DNA from 3 places in the Arthrobacter sp. SAFR-044 genome. Region 3 is predicted to be linked to each of the others. Evidence: predicted binding sites of a transcription regulator. Region 3 holds the regulator's gene; each other region holds the start of a gene.
The links. The regulator HrcA, encoded in region 3, represses chaperone genes, less so after heat shock. The targets are predictions, from matches to a motif close to TTNGCACTCGNNNNNNNCGAGTGCNAA.

Region 1 (4,807 bases), on a different contig from region 3:
CCTGGTGTTCGATGTGGTGGCGCTGCCCGCCGAGACGCCGCTGATCCGCGCTGCCCGTGCTGGGGGCAAACCGGTGATCACCGGGGCCGAGGTGGCCACCATCCAGGCCCTCGAGCAGTTTGTTTTGTACACGGGGGTCCGGCCCACCGCGGACCAGGTGCGGGCGGCCGAGGAGTTCATGCGCGCCCAGTAGGTACTGCTAGACGGGTTCCACCACGATGGCCACCCGGTCCTCGCCGATGCGGGTCAGGACCAGGGTGGCCGTTTTGCCGCCCTTCCTGGCATTCTTTCCGCCGGGCAGCAGCTGCTTCCGCAGCTCTTCCGGAGTGACTGCAGTGCCGCGCTTCTTGATGTCCAGCACGGTGATGCCCTCCTGCTTCACCCATGCCTTGAGCGCCTTGACGTTGTAGGGCATGACCTGCAGGACCTTGTAGGCCCTGGCGAACGGGGTGTCCAGGAGGTCCGGAGCGCAGATGTAGGCAATGTGTTCATCCACCAGATGGCCGCCGAGCTGCAGCGCCACGTCCGCCACCAGCCCGGCACGGATCACGGCGCCGTCGGGTTCGTACAGGTACCCCTCCACGGGTCCCACCGGCGCGGATGGGCCGGCGCCGAAGTCCTCGGTGCTGGTCAGCTCCGCGGGGGCCTGTGGTCCCAGGACCAAGGCAGCGCGGCGAACCCCCGGCCGCCGCACGGCGTTGAACCACAGGGTCACCTCTGTGACGTCCCCGGCCACCGACACCCACTGGGCCTCGCAATCCGCGGGCACGGACTCATGCGGCATGCCCGGGCCCATTTTCACGCCCACTGCCTTGCCCGCCGCCGCGAGCGATTCCACGAAGGACAACGGCGGCGAAAACGCCTCGGGATCCCAGATCCGCTTGGTGCCGGAGGTGGAGGTGACCCGCCGGGCAGGATCCAGCCAGACCCCGTCCACCCCGTCCAGCGGAACGGAAGCTGCGTCAGCGTGGACCACGGTGGCGTTGGGGAACGGGATCAGGTTCACCGTGGCGCAGGCGGCGGTGGTTTCGTCCATTTCGACGGCGGTGACATTGATGTCGAGGGAGGCCATGGCAAGGGAATCCGCGCCGAGGCCGCAGCCCAGGTCTGCCACGTGGCTGATCCCGGCAGCGGCGAACCGCTGGGCGTGGTGCGCGGCGACGTTCAGGCGCGTGGCCTGTTCCAGGCCGGCCTGGGTAAACAGCATCTGGCGGGCGAACTCGCCGAATTTGGCCTGCGCTTTGGTGCGCAGCCGCGATTGGGTCAGGACGGCGGACACCAGCGTTGCGGGATGTCCGGCCTTCCGGAGCGCGGAGTTGAGCTCGAAGGAGTCTTCGTCCCGGTAGGGGCCCAGGGATGCCAGCAGATCCCAGCCTTCCGGGGTCAACAGCGGTGCGATCTGGTCCTGTGCTATTTGGTCCTGGGGAGCGTGAGCCATGGGTTCCAGCCTAGTGGAGCAGCGCGTCGCCGGGATGCGGATAGTGTTGAATCCATGGATGAGAGCGCAGCCCCCCGCGAGCCCGATGACCACGAATCGAGGGACCGCGGTCCGGCCAGGTTCGCCCGTCCCGTCCTGATCGGCGCCGCGGTGGTGGCCGTGGTCTGCATCGCACTGCTGGTCATCATCTTCCTGCTGGACACGTTCAACGCCACCGTTTATTCGGTGGGCGGCAACGACATCCAGGACAACACCCAGGAGTCCAGGGACATCCGCGGGCTGTACGACGGCGCGCGGGCGGGAAGCATTGTCTTCCTCGTTGCTGCGCTGCTCGCCGCAGCCGTGTCCGGCTGGGTTCTCTACCGGGGCCGGAGGCAGGGCGGCAGCGACGCCGACGGCGGCGAGGACGTGGACTTCGACGACCTGGGCCGTTAGCGACTGGGCTGCCAGGGGCGGTGCTTCTTCCGCCCGGCTGCCAGGGGCCCTGCTTGCCCGGCCGCGCGCCGTCGTCCAGCCCGAAACGGCGTACGCCCATGACGAAACGTTGGCACTCACCTTGACCGAGTGCTAACCCGCACATAGAGTCTTCATTAGCACTCTCCCTAGGAGGGTGCTAATACATGAAGAGCTGCCAGCCAGGCTGCTGCCGGCACCGCGACGACGGTTTGCCAGCTATGGCGGAAAGCTTTCCAGTCCACGAATTTGCTGACGAAAAGGAGAGGTCCGAGTGTCGGTCTCTATTAAGCCTCTTGAGGATCGTATTGTTGTCCGCCCGCTCGAAGCCGAGCAGACCACGGCTTCCGGCCTGGTCATCCCGGACTCCGCACAGGAGAAGCCGCAGGAAGGCGAAGTTGTCGCCGTAGGCCCCGGCCGCTTCGAAGATGGCAACCGCGTTCCCGTTGACGTAGCCGTTGGCGACGTCGTCATCTACTCCAAGTACGGCGGAACCGAAGTCAAGACCGGCGGCACCGAGTACCTCGTGCTGTCCGCCCGCGACGTCCTGGCAATCGTCGTCAAGTAACTCTTCCGGATCCCCGTGCTGCCGGCCATGCTCACGCTGGCCGGCGGTGCGGGGTTCTGTCTTTGAAAGGACAAAACCATGGCAAAGCAGCTTGCGTTTAACGACGCTGCCCGCCGGTCCCTTGAGGCCGGCATCGATAAGCTCGCGAACACCGTCAAGGTGACGCTCGGCCCCCGCGGCCGCAACGTCGTCCTGGACAAGAAGTGGGGTGCCCCCACCATCACGAACGACGGCGTCACCATCGCCCGCGAGGTCGAGCTGGACGATCCCTACGAGAACCTTGGCGCCCAGCTGGCCAAGGAAGTAGCCACCAAGACCAACGACGTTGCCGGCGACGGCACCACCACCGCCACGGTCCTGGCACAGGCCCTGGTCAAGGAAGGCCTGCGCAACGTTGCAGCCGGCGCTGCCCCCGGCCAGATCAAGCGTGGCATCGAGGTTGCGGTTGAGGCCGTGGCTGCCCGCCTGCTGGAAAACGCCCGCCCGGTCGAGGGTACCCAGGTGGCCAACGTTGCCGCGATTTCGGCGCAGAGCGACGAAATCGGCGAGCTGCTCGCCGAGGCCTTCGGCAAGGTTGGCAAGGATGGCGTCATCACCATCGAAGAGTCCTCCACCACCCAGACCGAACTGGTCCTCACCGAGGGCATGCAGTTCGACAAGGGCTACCTGTCCCCGTACTTCGTCACCGACGCGGAGCGCCAGGAAGCAGTCCTCGAGGACGCGCTCATCCTGATCAACCAGGGCAAGATCTCCTCGATCCAGGAATTCCTGCCGCTGCTCGAGAAGGCACTGCAGAGCTCCAAGCCGCTGTTCATCATCGCCGAGGACGTTGAGGGCGAGGCCCTGTCCACGCTGATCGTCAACCGCATCCGCGGCACCCTGAACGTTGTAGCCGTCAAGGCTCCCGGCTTCGGCGACCGCCGCAAGGCCATGCTGCAGGACATCGCCACCCTCACCGGTGCGCAGGTTGTCTCCCCGGAACTGGGCCTCAGCCTGGACTCCGTGGGCCTGGAGGTGCTGGGTACCGCCCGCCGCATCACCGTCACCAAGGACAACACCACCATTGTTGACGGCGCCGGTTCGGCCGAGGACGTAGCTGCACGCGTTGCCCAGCTGCGCGCCGAGCTGACCCGCACCGATTCCGACTGGGACCGTGAAAAGCTCCAGGAGCGCCTGGCCAAGTTGGCCGGCGGCATCGGCGTGATCAAGGTTGGCGCTGCCACCGAGGTTGAGCTGAAGGAAAAGAAGCACCGCATCGAGGACGCCGTATCCTCCACCCGCGCTGCCCTCGAAGAAGGCATCGTTGCCGGCGGCGGCTCCGCCCTGATCCACGCCCTCAAGGCACTCGATGAGGACGCATCCGTCAAGGCACTCGAAGGCGACGCCGCCGCAGCTGTGGGCATCGTCCGCCGCGCACTGGTGCAGCCGCTGCGCTGGATCGCCCAGAACGCTGGTTTCGACGGCTACGTCGTCACCTCCAAGGTTGCAGACCTCGAGACCAACAACGGGTTTAACGCCAAGTCCGGCGAGTACGAGGACCTGATCGGCGCGGGCGTCATCGACCCCGTCAAGGTCACCCGTGCAGCCCTCCGCAACGCGGCTTCCATCGCCGCCCTGGTTCTCACCACCGAGACCCTGGTCGTGGAGAAGCCGGCCGAAGAGGACGAGCACGCAGGCCACAGCCACTAACGCTGCGCCCTGGCGGCTTGCCGCTGAAAAGGCTGGTCCGGCATCTGCCGGGCCAGCCTTTTGCGTTGCTGCCTGTGTCAGGGGGCAATCAGCCGGCGGGCATCTCCTGCGTCTCCACGCCTCCCGCGCGCTCGTACACCAGCGACACCGCGCCCTTGGGAAAACTGCGGGCCGGTTCGGCCAGCGTGAAGGTGGAGGGCACCGTTCCGGCGTCGAACAGGCGCTTTCCCTGGCCCAGGACCACCGGGTACAGCCAGAGGTGAAGCCGGTCCAGCACTCCTGCCGCCATGAGGGACCGGATCAGGACCCCGCTGCCAAACATGTGCATCTGCCCGTACTCTTCCCGGAGGCCGCCCGCCGCCGCGGCGTCCGGCAGCACAGTGGTGCCTGCCCAAACGGGGTTAGCGAGCGTGCCGGAGACAACGAATTTGGGGACCCGGTTGAGGGCGTCGGCGATCTCACCGGACTGGTGGGGCCAGTACGCCGCAAAGATCTCATAGGTCTTCCGGCCGAGCAGCAGGGCATCCATCCGGCTGATCTCGGCCGCTATCGAGGCGCCGGCTTCGTCGTCGGATACCGGTGCCTGCCAGCCGCCGAAAGCGAATTCGCCTTCCGGGTCTTCTTCACGGCCGCCGGGCGCCTGGTAGACGCCGTCGAGG
Region 2 (4,807 bases), on a different contig from region 3:
GCGAGTGCCAGGGCGGTCCGGCCGTAGCGAATGCGGAACGGCGCCGCAGGTGGGGTGCTTGCAGTGCCGGCAATGGATGCGGCACTCTTCCTGGGTTCCATGGCTTTCTCCTGCTGGGCGGCGACGTTCAGGACCAGGCCGGCATGCGGATCCGGCCTGTCATCGGCGGGGGCGTCTGCCAGGAAGTCGACGGCGGGCTGGAACTGGTGCCGGCGGTTCCGGAGGACGTAAGGGGCAACCCATACAATCCAGAGCGCGACGGCAACCACAAGGATCACTGAGCTGCTAAGGGGGAAGTCCACACTCAAAACCGTATGAGCATCATGCCTGCTCAGGCCGCATTAGCTTCGGTGTGTCGTGCCCCCACTGGCAAACCGTTGGATTTATGACCGGCGCGACGCCAGCCACGGACCCAGGAGGCCGTCAGGGACCTCTTCGGAGGTCAGGGCGAAGGACCGGTGGTCCGCCCATTTGCCGTTGATGTGCAGGAAACGGGGGCGGTATCCCTCGTCCCGGAAACCCAGCTTTTCCACGACCCGCAGGCTGGGTCCGTTCTCGGGCCGGATGTTGATTTCCATCCGGTGCAGGCCAAGCGTCCGGAAGCAGTGGTCCGTTACCAGTGCCACCGATGTCGGGGCTATTCCCCGTCCCGCCCGGGATTGGTCCACCCAGTACCCCAAGGTGGCCATCATGGCCGAACCCCAGACGATTGACGACACGGTCAGCTGGCCTACGATGGCCGGGTTCCGCAGGCCCGGCTGCCACTCGGTGATGAGGAAAGGCAGCGCGGTAGCCTGTGCCGCCTGCACATTGAGGGAACGGACCATGTGCCGGTAGTCGGGAAGTCCGCCGGTTGGGTCCGGGTTGGAGGCCTCCCACGGCGCCAGCCACTCACTGTTCCGCGACCGTACTTCAGTCCACTCTTTTTTGTCGCGGTACCGGATGGGCCGCAGGACCAGGTCGCCGCACTCGAGGGTGGCCGGCCAGATGGGACCTGTAGGCACGGCGCTACCCGGAGAGGCCGGCGGTGAAGCCCGGCAGCCATTCCCGCAGCCCCGGTCCCAGGTCATCACTGTCGATGGCCAGCTGGACGCAGGCCTTGAGGTAGCTGAGCTTGTCGCCGGTGTCGTACCGGCGGCCACGGAACACCACGCCGTACACGCCGTGTCCCTCGCCGTCGCCTGTTGCAAGTTCCTGCAGGGCATCCGTCAGCTGGATTTCGCCGCCGCGGCCCGGTTCGGTGTGCTCGAGGACGTCAAACACAGCGGGGTGCAGGACGTAACGCCCGATCAGCGCCAGGTTGGATGGCGCTTCCTCCGGCGAGGGCTTCTCGACGAGCCGGTTGACGCGGACGTAATCTTCGCCGTCGATCTCCTGGACGTCGGCGCAGCCGTAGGCGCTGATCTGGGAGGGTTCGACCTCGATGAGCGCGACGACGGACCCGCCGGTTTTCGCCTGAACGTCAATCATGATGCTGAGGAGTTCGTCGCGGGCATCGATGAGATCGTCGCCCAGCAGGACTGCGAAGGCTTCGTCGCCCACGTGCTGCTTTGCCCGGAGCACGGCGTGCCCCAGGCCGTGGGGATCGCCCTGCCGGACGTAGTGGATGTCACCCAGCTGGCTTGCTGCCTGGATGGATGCAAGCTTTTCCGTATCGCCCTTGTCCTCAAGGGCGGATTCGAGGGACGGCACCCTATCAAAGTGGTCTTCGAGCGCACGTTTGTTGCGGCCGGTAATCATCAGGACGTCGTTGAGGCCCACGTGGACGGCCTCCTCCACCACATACTGGATGGCAGGCTTGTCCACAACGGGCAGCATTTCCTTGGGCATGGCCTTGGTGGCAGGCAGGAACCTGGTGCCCAGGCCCGCGGCGGGAATGACGGCTTTGCGGACTCTGGGTTTACTGGTGTTCACCGGACTAATCTAACGTCAGCGTCAAGTATTTCAGTAACCACCGGTACGGCAGGCCGGCACCGGGCCCAAGGCTGCGGTCCGTTGGGCGATGCAGGGAGGACAGCATGCTGCAAGAGACGAACGCCGTCAAGGACGGTATCCGGACGGCCCACCGGCGCCGGCGGGCGGGCCTGACGCCGGCGCAACTGGAGGCTGCCGGCCTGGCCCTGGCCACCCACGGGGAAGCCTGGGCTGGATCGGTGACGCAGGGCCGCCCCGGCATAGCCTGCGTATACCTTGGCGTGGGACAGGAACCGCCCACCCTGCCGCTGATCAACGCCCTGCATCACAGCGGCCACCAGGTGCTGCTTCCGGTGTGCGAGCCGGCACGGGAGTTGAGCTGGGTGTTCTGGACTCCGGATACCGGCTACGAACGCAGCAAATACGCGCCCATCCTGGAACCCGCCGGGCCCCGGCACGGGCCCGAAACTGCCGGTGATGCAGCCGTGCTTTTCATTCCCGCCACTGCGGTGGACCGTGCCGGCAACAGGATCGGCCAGGGCGGCGGGTACTACGACAAATTCCTGGGACACCTTGCAACGGCCGGGAAGGAAATACCGTTGGCCGCTGTTATCTACGACGATGAATTGCTGCCTGCGGGCCGGATTCCTGCGGAGGAGTTCGACCGGCCGGTCCCTGCGGTCCTTGCGCCGTCCGGGTACCAGCCACTCACGGGCGGCGCCTGACCCCGGGCCGTCCGGGGGCAATGATAGAATTAGCACTCAGGCCCTGCGACTGCTAATGGTTTACCAGCTGGCAGCACGGGACCTCTCGTTTGCCCATGAGGAGGAGCACCAGTGCCCACATATGCTTACGCCTGCAAGGATTGCGGCCACGCCTTCGACATCGTCCAGTCGTTCTCGGACAGCAGCCTGACGTCCTGCCCTGAATGCCAGGGAACGTTGCGCAAGAAGTTCAACAGCGTCGGCGTTGTCTTCAAGGGCTCGGGTTTCTACCGCACGGACTCCCGTGACTCCAAGGGCAGCTCCGTCTCGCCCGCGCCCGCCGCAGCTCCAGCCGCGCCCGCGGCCGCCCCCGCCGCTGCGGCACCGGCGGCCGCCGCAAGCTAATTTCGGCACAGCCTTTACGACGGCGGCCGGCGCCTTCCAGCGTCCGGCCGCTTTTGTCCACGCCGCTTTTGTCCACATAGCCGCATTCCCGGCTCCCTTGCGCCCTGGTCCGCAATTAGCGTGGGCGCATGCCCATTCTTTCCCGCCGTCGCCGCGCCGGCCTCCGATATCCAACCAGCGCCGCCGGCATAGGCCGCAGCCCCAGGAACCGTCCCCTGCCCGCCCGTGTGGCCGCTTGGTTGAGCCGCAACCGCCGGCTCAGCGCTGCGCTGCTGTTTTGTGCAGCTGCCGCCCTCGCCGTCCAGCAGCTCACTCCTGCCCCGCTCTCCACCGCCACCGCACTGGCCGCTGCCCGGGATCTTCCTGCCGGGACCACCGTGGCGGAAGCGGACGTGGTCCGCGTCCAGGTGCCGCCGGGCATGGTGGCCGAAGGCTTCCTCAAGGATGATGCCGCCGCCACCGGCAAGCAGCTCGCCGCGCCTCTGCGAAAGGGCCAGCTCCTCACCGATGCCCAGCTCGTGGGCCCAGGACTCCTGGCAGGTACACCGCCCGGTTCAGCCGCGGTCCCCCTGCGGATGGCGGACGCCTCATCCATCCAGCTGGTCTCCCCCGGCCAGTTGGTCAACGTCGTGCTCACATCAGCCAACGGGTTCGATCAACAGGGTCCGTCCGAGGTGCTGGCGTCCGCCGTCCCCGTACTGTGGACCTCCAACAAGGGCGGCCAGAGCGGACAATGGCTGGGCACCACGGAAACAGACGGACTCATCGTGGTGGCAGCCACCGCCGAACAATCATCGCGCCTGGCCGGAGCCTCCACCCAGGGCAGGCTGTTCTTCGTCCTGGTTGGCCCGCAGTGACCTTGTGGCGGTCAGCCCCAGTGCGGTGGCTTCTGTTCCTTCAGCCACGTGTCGTGGTCGTCTTCCCGGTCACCCCAGCTGCGGGCGTCATCCTCGGCGGCCTTGCTCGGAAGGATCTCCCCGGTGCCGCCCTTAGCCGTCCGGGACGCCGGGGCAGGTGTGGCCGGGCCGCCAGGCGCGTCCCCGTCCATTCCTGTTTCCGTCTGCCCGGTTCCGTTCTCGTCCTGGCGCATGTCTTCCTCGCGGCCGTCTTCCTCAGGCCTGCCGTCTGCAGGCTTCTCTTCCTCAGTCATGTAATCCGTCTCCCGGTTTCCAGCGTCACCGTTCCGGCCTTCGCCCGATTGCGCGTGCAGGTAGGAAACACCGGCGGACGGCGCGGCGCCAATTCCATTGAGCGCCTGGTCAACGTCGTCGTCAAGGAAGCCGGCGGAGTGGCTGGCCCTGCCCGGCAGCACTATCTTTTCCAGGCCCAGGTAGCCGGCAATGCGGTCTGCGCAGGAGGAGGGGTCCGTGAACACCTCAATAGTCCACAGCGGCATGTACCGCCAGCCCAGGCGTTCCAGCAGCTGCGGGCGCAGCCTGCTGCGTTCACGGACGCTCATGGTGCGGTACTGCGCAGTGCCGTCGGACTCGATGGCCACCGGCCGCGGGATGTCGGAGTCATCCTGCCCCATGGTATTCAGGGGGTCGGCAGCTGCAACCACGTCGATGGCACCGTCGTATTGGTGCCACACCCTGGCGCCGCGGGCACGCAGCCGGTCGCCCAGGTCCGCCACCAAGGGGTCCGCGCCGAGTGCCTGTTCGCTGGCGGCGGCACGGGACGCGGGGGTGCCAAGGTCCGTGTTCCCGGAAATTTCCCGGTCAAGCAGAGCGTAGAGGTCCACTGCCCCGTGGGTGAGCCGGGTGTGGTCCAGGTCCTCGGGCCGG
Region 3 (4,807 bases):
CCATCCCTGTGATCACGTGCGTTTTCTGCCACAGTCTGTTCCTTCGGAGGTGCAAGTGGTGCTGACATCATGTACGGGCGCGGTGCTCAGCGCCTTTGGGAAAAGGCGCTGCACTACCAAGAATACTGGCTTTCGGAGCGGTGCCGGGCCTTCAGGGCACGGTGAGGAAATCGATCACTTCCTCAACCCGCCCCAGCAGCGACGCTTCCAGGTCCGCGTACGTGCGCACGGCACCCAGCAGTTTTTGCCATCCCAGGCCGATGTCCTCCTTGGTGGCGTGGGGCCAGCCGAAGGCTTTCAGGATTCCGGTCTTCCAGTCCTGTCCGCGGGGCACGGCGTGCCACGCCTCGATGCCCAGGACAGTGGGCCGGATGGCCTGCCAGACGTCCACGTAGGGGTGTCCCACGATCAGGACGTTGCCGGCCGCGCCGGGGGAGGCCATGACGGCGGCGGCAATACGCGATTCCTTGGAGTCGGGAACGAGGTGGTCAACGAGGACACCAAGGCGCCGGCCCGGACCGGGTTTGAAGTCCGCAACTGCTGCGGCGAGGTCGTCAATGCCGTGCAGGGGTTCGACGACGATGCCTTCCACCCGCAGGTCGTCTCCCCAGACCTTTTCCACCAGTTCGGCGTCGTGCTTGCCTTCCACCCAGATGCGGCTTGCTTTCGCGACCTGGGCACGCTGGCCGGCGACCCGGACGGAGCCGGAGGCCGTCCTGCCGGCGGAAGGACCTGCAGCTGCCGGACGGGGCACCGGGGGCATCAGCCGGATGGGCCGCCCCTCGAGGAGGAAACCGAAGCCGAGCTTGAAGGATCGGGATTTCCCGCGGCGGTCCTCCAGCGCCACAACATGCATGCCGCCGGACTTCTCCACCCGCGTGACGGCGCCAACCCAGCCTGATTGGACATCCTCGAGCACCATGCCCCGTTCCACCGGCACCTCGGGCAACTCCGCCTTGGCCGGGGCGGATATCCCGCGGGGCCCCCAGTTTTGGTAATCCATGGATTCAATCCGCCTAGCGCTAGGTCCTGCGCACCGGAATTCCGCCCGGAGCGGTACCAATGCTAACAACGGGCCGAGGCATAATAGACTGTTAGCACTTAGGCATGTCGAGTGCTAACGCTGGTGACACGTGGCGGGGCATGCGCCCCGGAGCTTGGATGGAGGTGGAGAGTGACCGAGCCACGCAAACTGGAAGTGCTGCGGGCCATCGTGGAGGACTACGTCCACTCCCGCGAACCTGTCGGCTCGAAGGCGCTGGTCGAGCGGCACCATCTTGGCGTTTCCAGCGCAACCATCCGGAACGACATGGCGGCCCTGGAGGACGAGGGGCTGATCACGGCCCCGCACACCAGCGCAGGTCGAATTCCCACGGACAAGGGCTACCGTCTGTTTGTTGACCAGATCTCGGCGGTGAAGCCCCTGTCCGCGGCAGAACGCCGGGCCATCCAGACCCTGCTGGAAGGCGCAGACGACCTTGATGACGTCCTGGAACGCACCGTCCGGCTGCTGTCGCAGCTGACCAACCAGGTGGCCGTGGTCCAGTACCCGCACCTCAGCAAGGCGCTGGTGCGCCATATCGAGTTCGTGCTGCTGGCCCCCCGCAAGGTGCTCGTGGTGCTGATTGCCAACAGCGGCACGGTGGAGCAACGGGTCATCGACGTCGGGCAGGACCTGGGCGACGACGCGCTGGCTTCGCTCCGTACGCGTTTCCTTGCCGCGCTGGCCGGAACACCGCTGAGCCAGCTGGCCAAGGTGCTTCCCGCCGTCGTAGCCGGAACCGCACACGGCCAACGCCAGGCCGCGCACGCGCTGGCGTTGGGCCTGGAGGGCTTGGCACAAAATACCCGGGAGGACCGGATGGTCATGGCCGGAACGGCCAACCTGGCCAGGTCCAACGTGGACTTCCCCCTCAGCATCGGTCCCGTGCTGGAGGCGCTCGAGGAGCAGGTGGTGATGCTGCGGCTGCTGAGCGAAATGGCCCAGGACCACCGGGGAGTGGCTGTCAGTATCGGAAGGGAGAACCCTTATGACGGCCTTGCCGAAGCTTCCGTGGTGGCCACCGGCTACGGCCCGGACAGCGTCGCGAAGGTAGGGATCCTCGGCCCAACCAGGATGGACTACCCCACCACCATGGCCGCCGTCAGGGCTGTGGCCCGCTACCTTTCCAGGATCTTGGGGCCTTGACTCTTCGCCGCCGGAGCCTGTTCCGGCCCGGAGTACAGAGCGGGGCCGCCCAACTGAACGCAGTACAACAAGGAAGAGATACGAACTTTGAGCAGCCACTATGACGTCCTTGGAGTCTCACCCGAAGCTACGGGTGAAGAGATCAAAAAGGCCTACCGCAAACTGGCCCGAACCCTTCACCCGGACGTAAACCCCGGTGCGGACGCTTCAGAACGCTTCAAGGCAGTAACTCACGCCTACGAGGTCCTTTCCGACCCCCAAAAGCGGAGGATCTACGACACCACGGGCAACGAGAACGGCACGGACAACGGCTTCGGCGGTGCCGGTTACGCAGGCCAGGGCTTCGCGTTCCAGGACATTTTCGACACCTTCTTCGGCGCCGGCGGCACGTCCGGCCCGGCGTCCCGCGTCCGCCGCGGCCAGGACGCCCTGATCAGCGTCCGGATCGACCTTCGGGACGCGGTGTTCGGCGTGAACAAGAAGCTCGAAGTGGACACCGCCGTGGTTTGCCCCACCTGTGACGGATCCTGCTGCCGGCCCGGCACCCACCCTGAGCGCTGCGATATCTGCGGCGGCAGCGGGCAGGTCCAGCGGGCCGTGCGCTCCATCCTGGGCCAGGTCATGACGGCCGCTCCCTGCGGCACCTGCGAAGGCTTCGGCACGGTCATCAAGGACCCCTGCAACGAATGCAGCGGCCAGGGCCGGATCCGCAGCCGCCGGTCGCTGACCATCAAGGTTCCCGCTGGCGTGGCCACCGGTACCCGGATCCAGCTCTCCGGGCAGGGCGAAGCCGGACCCGCAGGCGGCCCGGCCGGCGACCTGTATGTGGAAATCCGTGTCAACAATGACGCCACCTACGTGCGGGAAGGCGACGACCTGCATGCCACCCTGCACATTCCCATGACCGCGGCTGCGCTGGGTACGGACGTCAGCCTGGAAACCTTCGACGGTACCCAGGACATCGACGTCAAGCCCGGAACCCAGTCCGGCGAGATCATCACGCTGCGAGGCCTGGGTGTCACGCACCTGAGGGGATACGGCCGCGGGGACCTGAAGGTCCACCTCCAGGTCGACACTCCCGCCAAGCTCGACCCCGCGCAGGAGGACCTCCTCCGGCAGCTCGCCAAACTCCGTAGCGAACAGATCACCGAAGGCAAGCTCGCGGCCAGCGGCGGCATGTTCGCCAAGCTCCGGGACCGGCTCGGTAACCTGTAGCGGTGAGCAACCCCGTCTTCTTCACCTCCGCCGGTTCCCTGGCGGGCATGGCCCCCGGCCGGACCTTTATCCTCGAAGGGGCGGAGGCGCGGCACGCCGTGACCGTCAAACGCCTGTCTCCGGGCGAGGCGGTGGACATCGTCGACGGCGCCGGCACCCGCATGACCGGAAAGGTGGTCTCCGCAGCTCCCTCCGGGCTCGAGGTGGAGTGCGGCTCCGTCGCGGTGGAAGAAAGGCCCGGCATCCGGTTGGTGCTGGTGCAGGCCCTGGCGAAGGGCGACCGCGATGAACTGGCGATCGAGACGGCCACCGAACTGGGGATCGACGCCGTCATACCCTGGCAGTCCGAACGGTCCATCGTCCGCTGGAAAGGCGACAGGGCCGCCCGCGCCCATGCCAAGTGGGAGTCTTCCGTCGCCGCGGCCGCCAAGCAGGCACGGCGGGCCTGGATTCCCGAGGTCCGGGCCGCCGTCGAAACGGCCGGGCTCTCCGCTGCCGTGGAGGCCGCGGACCTGGCGGTCATCCTGCACGAAGACGCTGTGCGTCCATTGCGCGCCGTCCTTGAGGGGTGGCAGGGGAGTGCACGGGACGGGATCCGGGAAGTCCTGCTGATCGTCGGCCCGGAAGGCGGGATCAGTCCCCGGGAAGTCACCAAACTCTGCGATAAAGGCGCCGTGACCGCCCTCTTGGGGCACCACGTCCTCCGGTCCTCCACCGCCGGCCCGGCCGCCGTCGTGCTGGCAAGCGACATCCTCGGCCGTTGGGCTGCTACCTGACCTTGAAGGAGCGCGTGTCCTCATTGCGGTCCGGCTCCCCGCCGGACCCTGCCTGGGCCACCCGGAGCTCATAGTCGCCCGGCGGCAAATTGAGTGCCAGCGCGAAGACGCCTGCCTGCCCCTGCCCGGCCCCGGCCGTGGTCTCACCGGCCAGGAAGGGCGCTTTGCTGCCGCCGTCCCCGGACTGCAGGATCTGCCAGCGGAGCTTTGCCCCCGGGGACGTGCTGCGTCCGGTGATCTTTACGCTGCCGGCGGGCACCTCGGTGTTCTCCTGGGGATCAATGATCCAGACCGGCGCCACCAGGCCGGCGGCACGGGTCATCAGTGCGCCCAGCTGGACTTTTCCGAACGCCACGTAGTCTGTGTGGCCGTCCACGAGGATCCGCACCCGGACCTGCTGTCCTGTGTCGATCAGCCCCGAGCTCGCGGCAGCAGCAGTGGCCGTGTAGATCAGCTGTTGGACGGCGCGGGCCGCCATGTCGGCGTCGAGATTGCTGTTGAAGGCGTCTGCGGAGACGTCAACGGTGATGATGTCCTTGCCCGAAATGGAGGTGGCGAGTTTGTCCGGGTTCTGCCAGGGCGTAAAGAAGTCGGGGTCCAGCGGCTTCTCCGACATCATGGCGCGCAG

Region 1: groES (co-chaperone GroES) is a predicted target of HrcA. The motif match lies at 1,983-2,009, and genes of this name have one in related genera.
Region 2: ACR65J_RS03570 (FmdB family zinc ribbon protein) is a predicted target of HrcA. The motif match lies at 2,669-2,695, and genes of this name have one in related genera.

Annotation. Positions count from the first base shown of each region.
Region 1 is NZ_JBPFDN010000002.1:206,839-211,645, reverse strand. It holds gene ACR65J_RS03675 (shikimate 5-dehydrogenase) at 1-193, shown strand, start outside; gene ACR65J_RS03670 (THUMP-like domain-containing protein) at 200-1,438, opposite strand; gene ACR65J_RS03665 (hypothetical protein) at 1,493-1,873, shown strand; gene groES (co-chaperone GroES) at 2,166-2,459, shown strand; gene groL (chaperonin GroEL) at 2,538-4,148, shown strand; gene ACR65J_RS03650 (dihydrofolate reductase family protein) at 4,237-4,807, opposite strand, start outside.
Region 2 is NZ_JBPFDN010000002.1:181,165-185,971, forward strand. It holds gene ACR65J_RS03550 (hypothetical protein) at 1-278, opposite strand, end outside; gene ACR65J_RS03555 (GNAT family N-acetyltransferase) at 384-1,004, opposite strand; gene galU (UTP--glucose-1-phosphate uridylyltransferase GalU) at 1,009-1,914, opposite strand; gene ACR65J_RS03565 (5-formyltetrahydrofolate cyclo-ligase) at 2,019-2,639, shown strand; gene ACR65J_RS03570 (FmdB family zinc ribbon protein) at 2,751-3,023, shown strand; gene ACR65J_RS03575 (RcpC/CpaB family pilus assembly protein) at 3,152-3,880, shown strand; gene ACR65J_RS03580 (AAA family ATPase) at 3,892-4,807, opposite strand, start outside.
Region 3 is NZ_JBPFDN010000004.1:270,017-274,823, forward strand. It holds gene ACR65J_RS08580 (DUF4870 domain-containing protein) at 1-32, opposite strand, end outside; gene ACR65J_RS08585 (DUF3097 domain-containing protein) at 152-1,003, opposite strand; gene hrcA (heat-inducible transcriptional repressor HrcA) at 1,175-2,188, shown strand; gene dnaJ (molecular chaperone DnaJ) at 2,276-3,403, shown strand; gene ACR65J_RS08600 (16S rRNA (uracil(1498)-N(3))-methyltransferase) at 3,406-4,179, shown strand; gene ACR65J_RS08605 (GerMN domain-containing protein) at 4,172-4,807, opposite strand, start outside.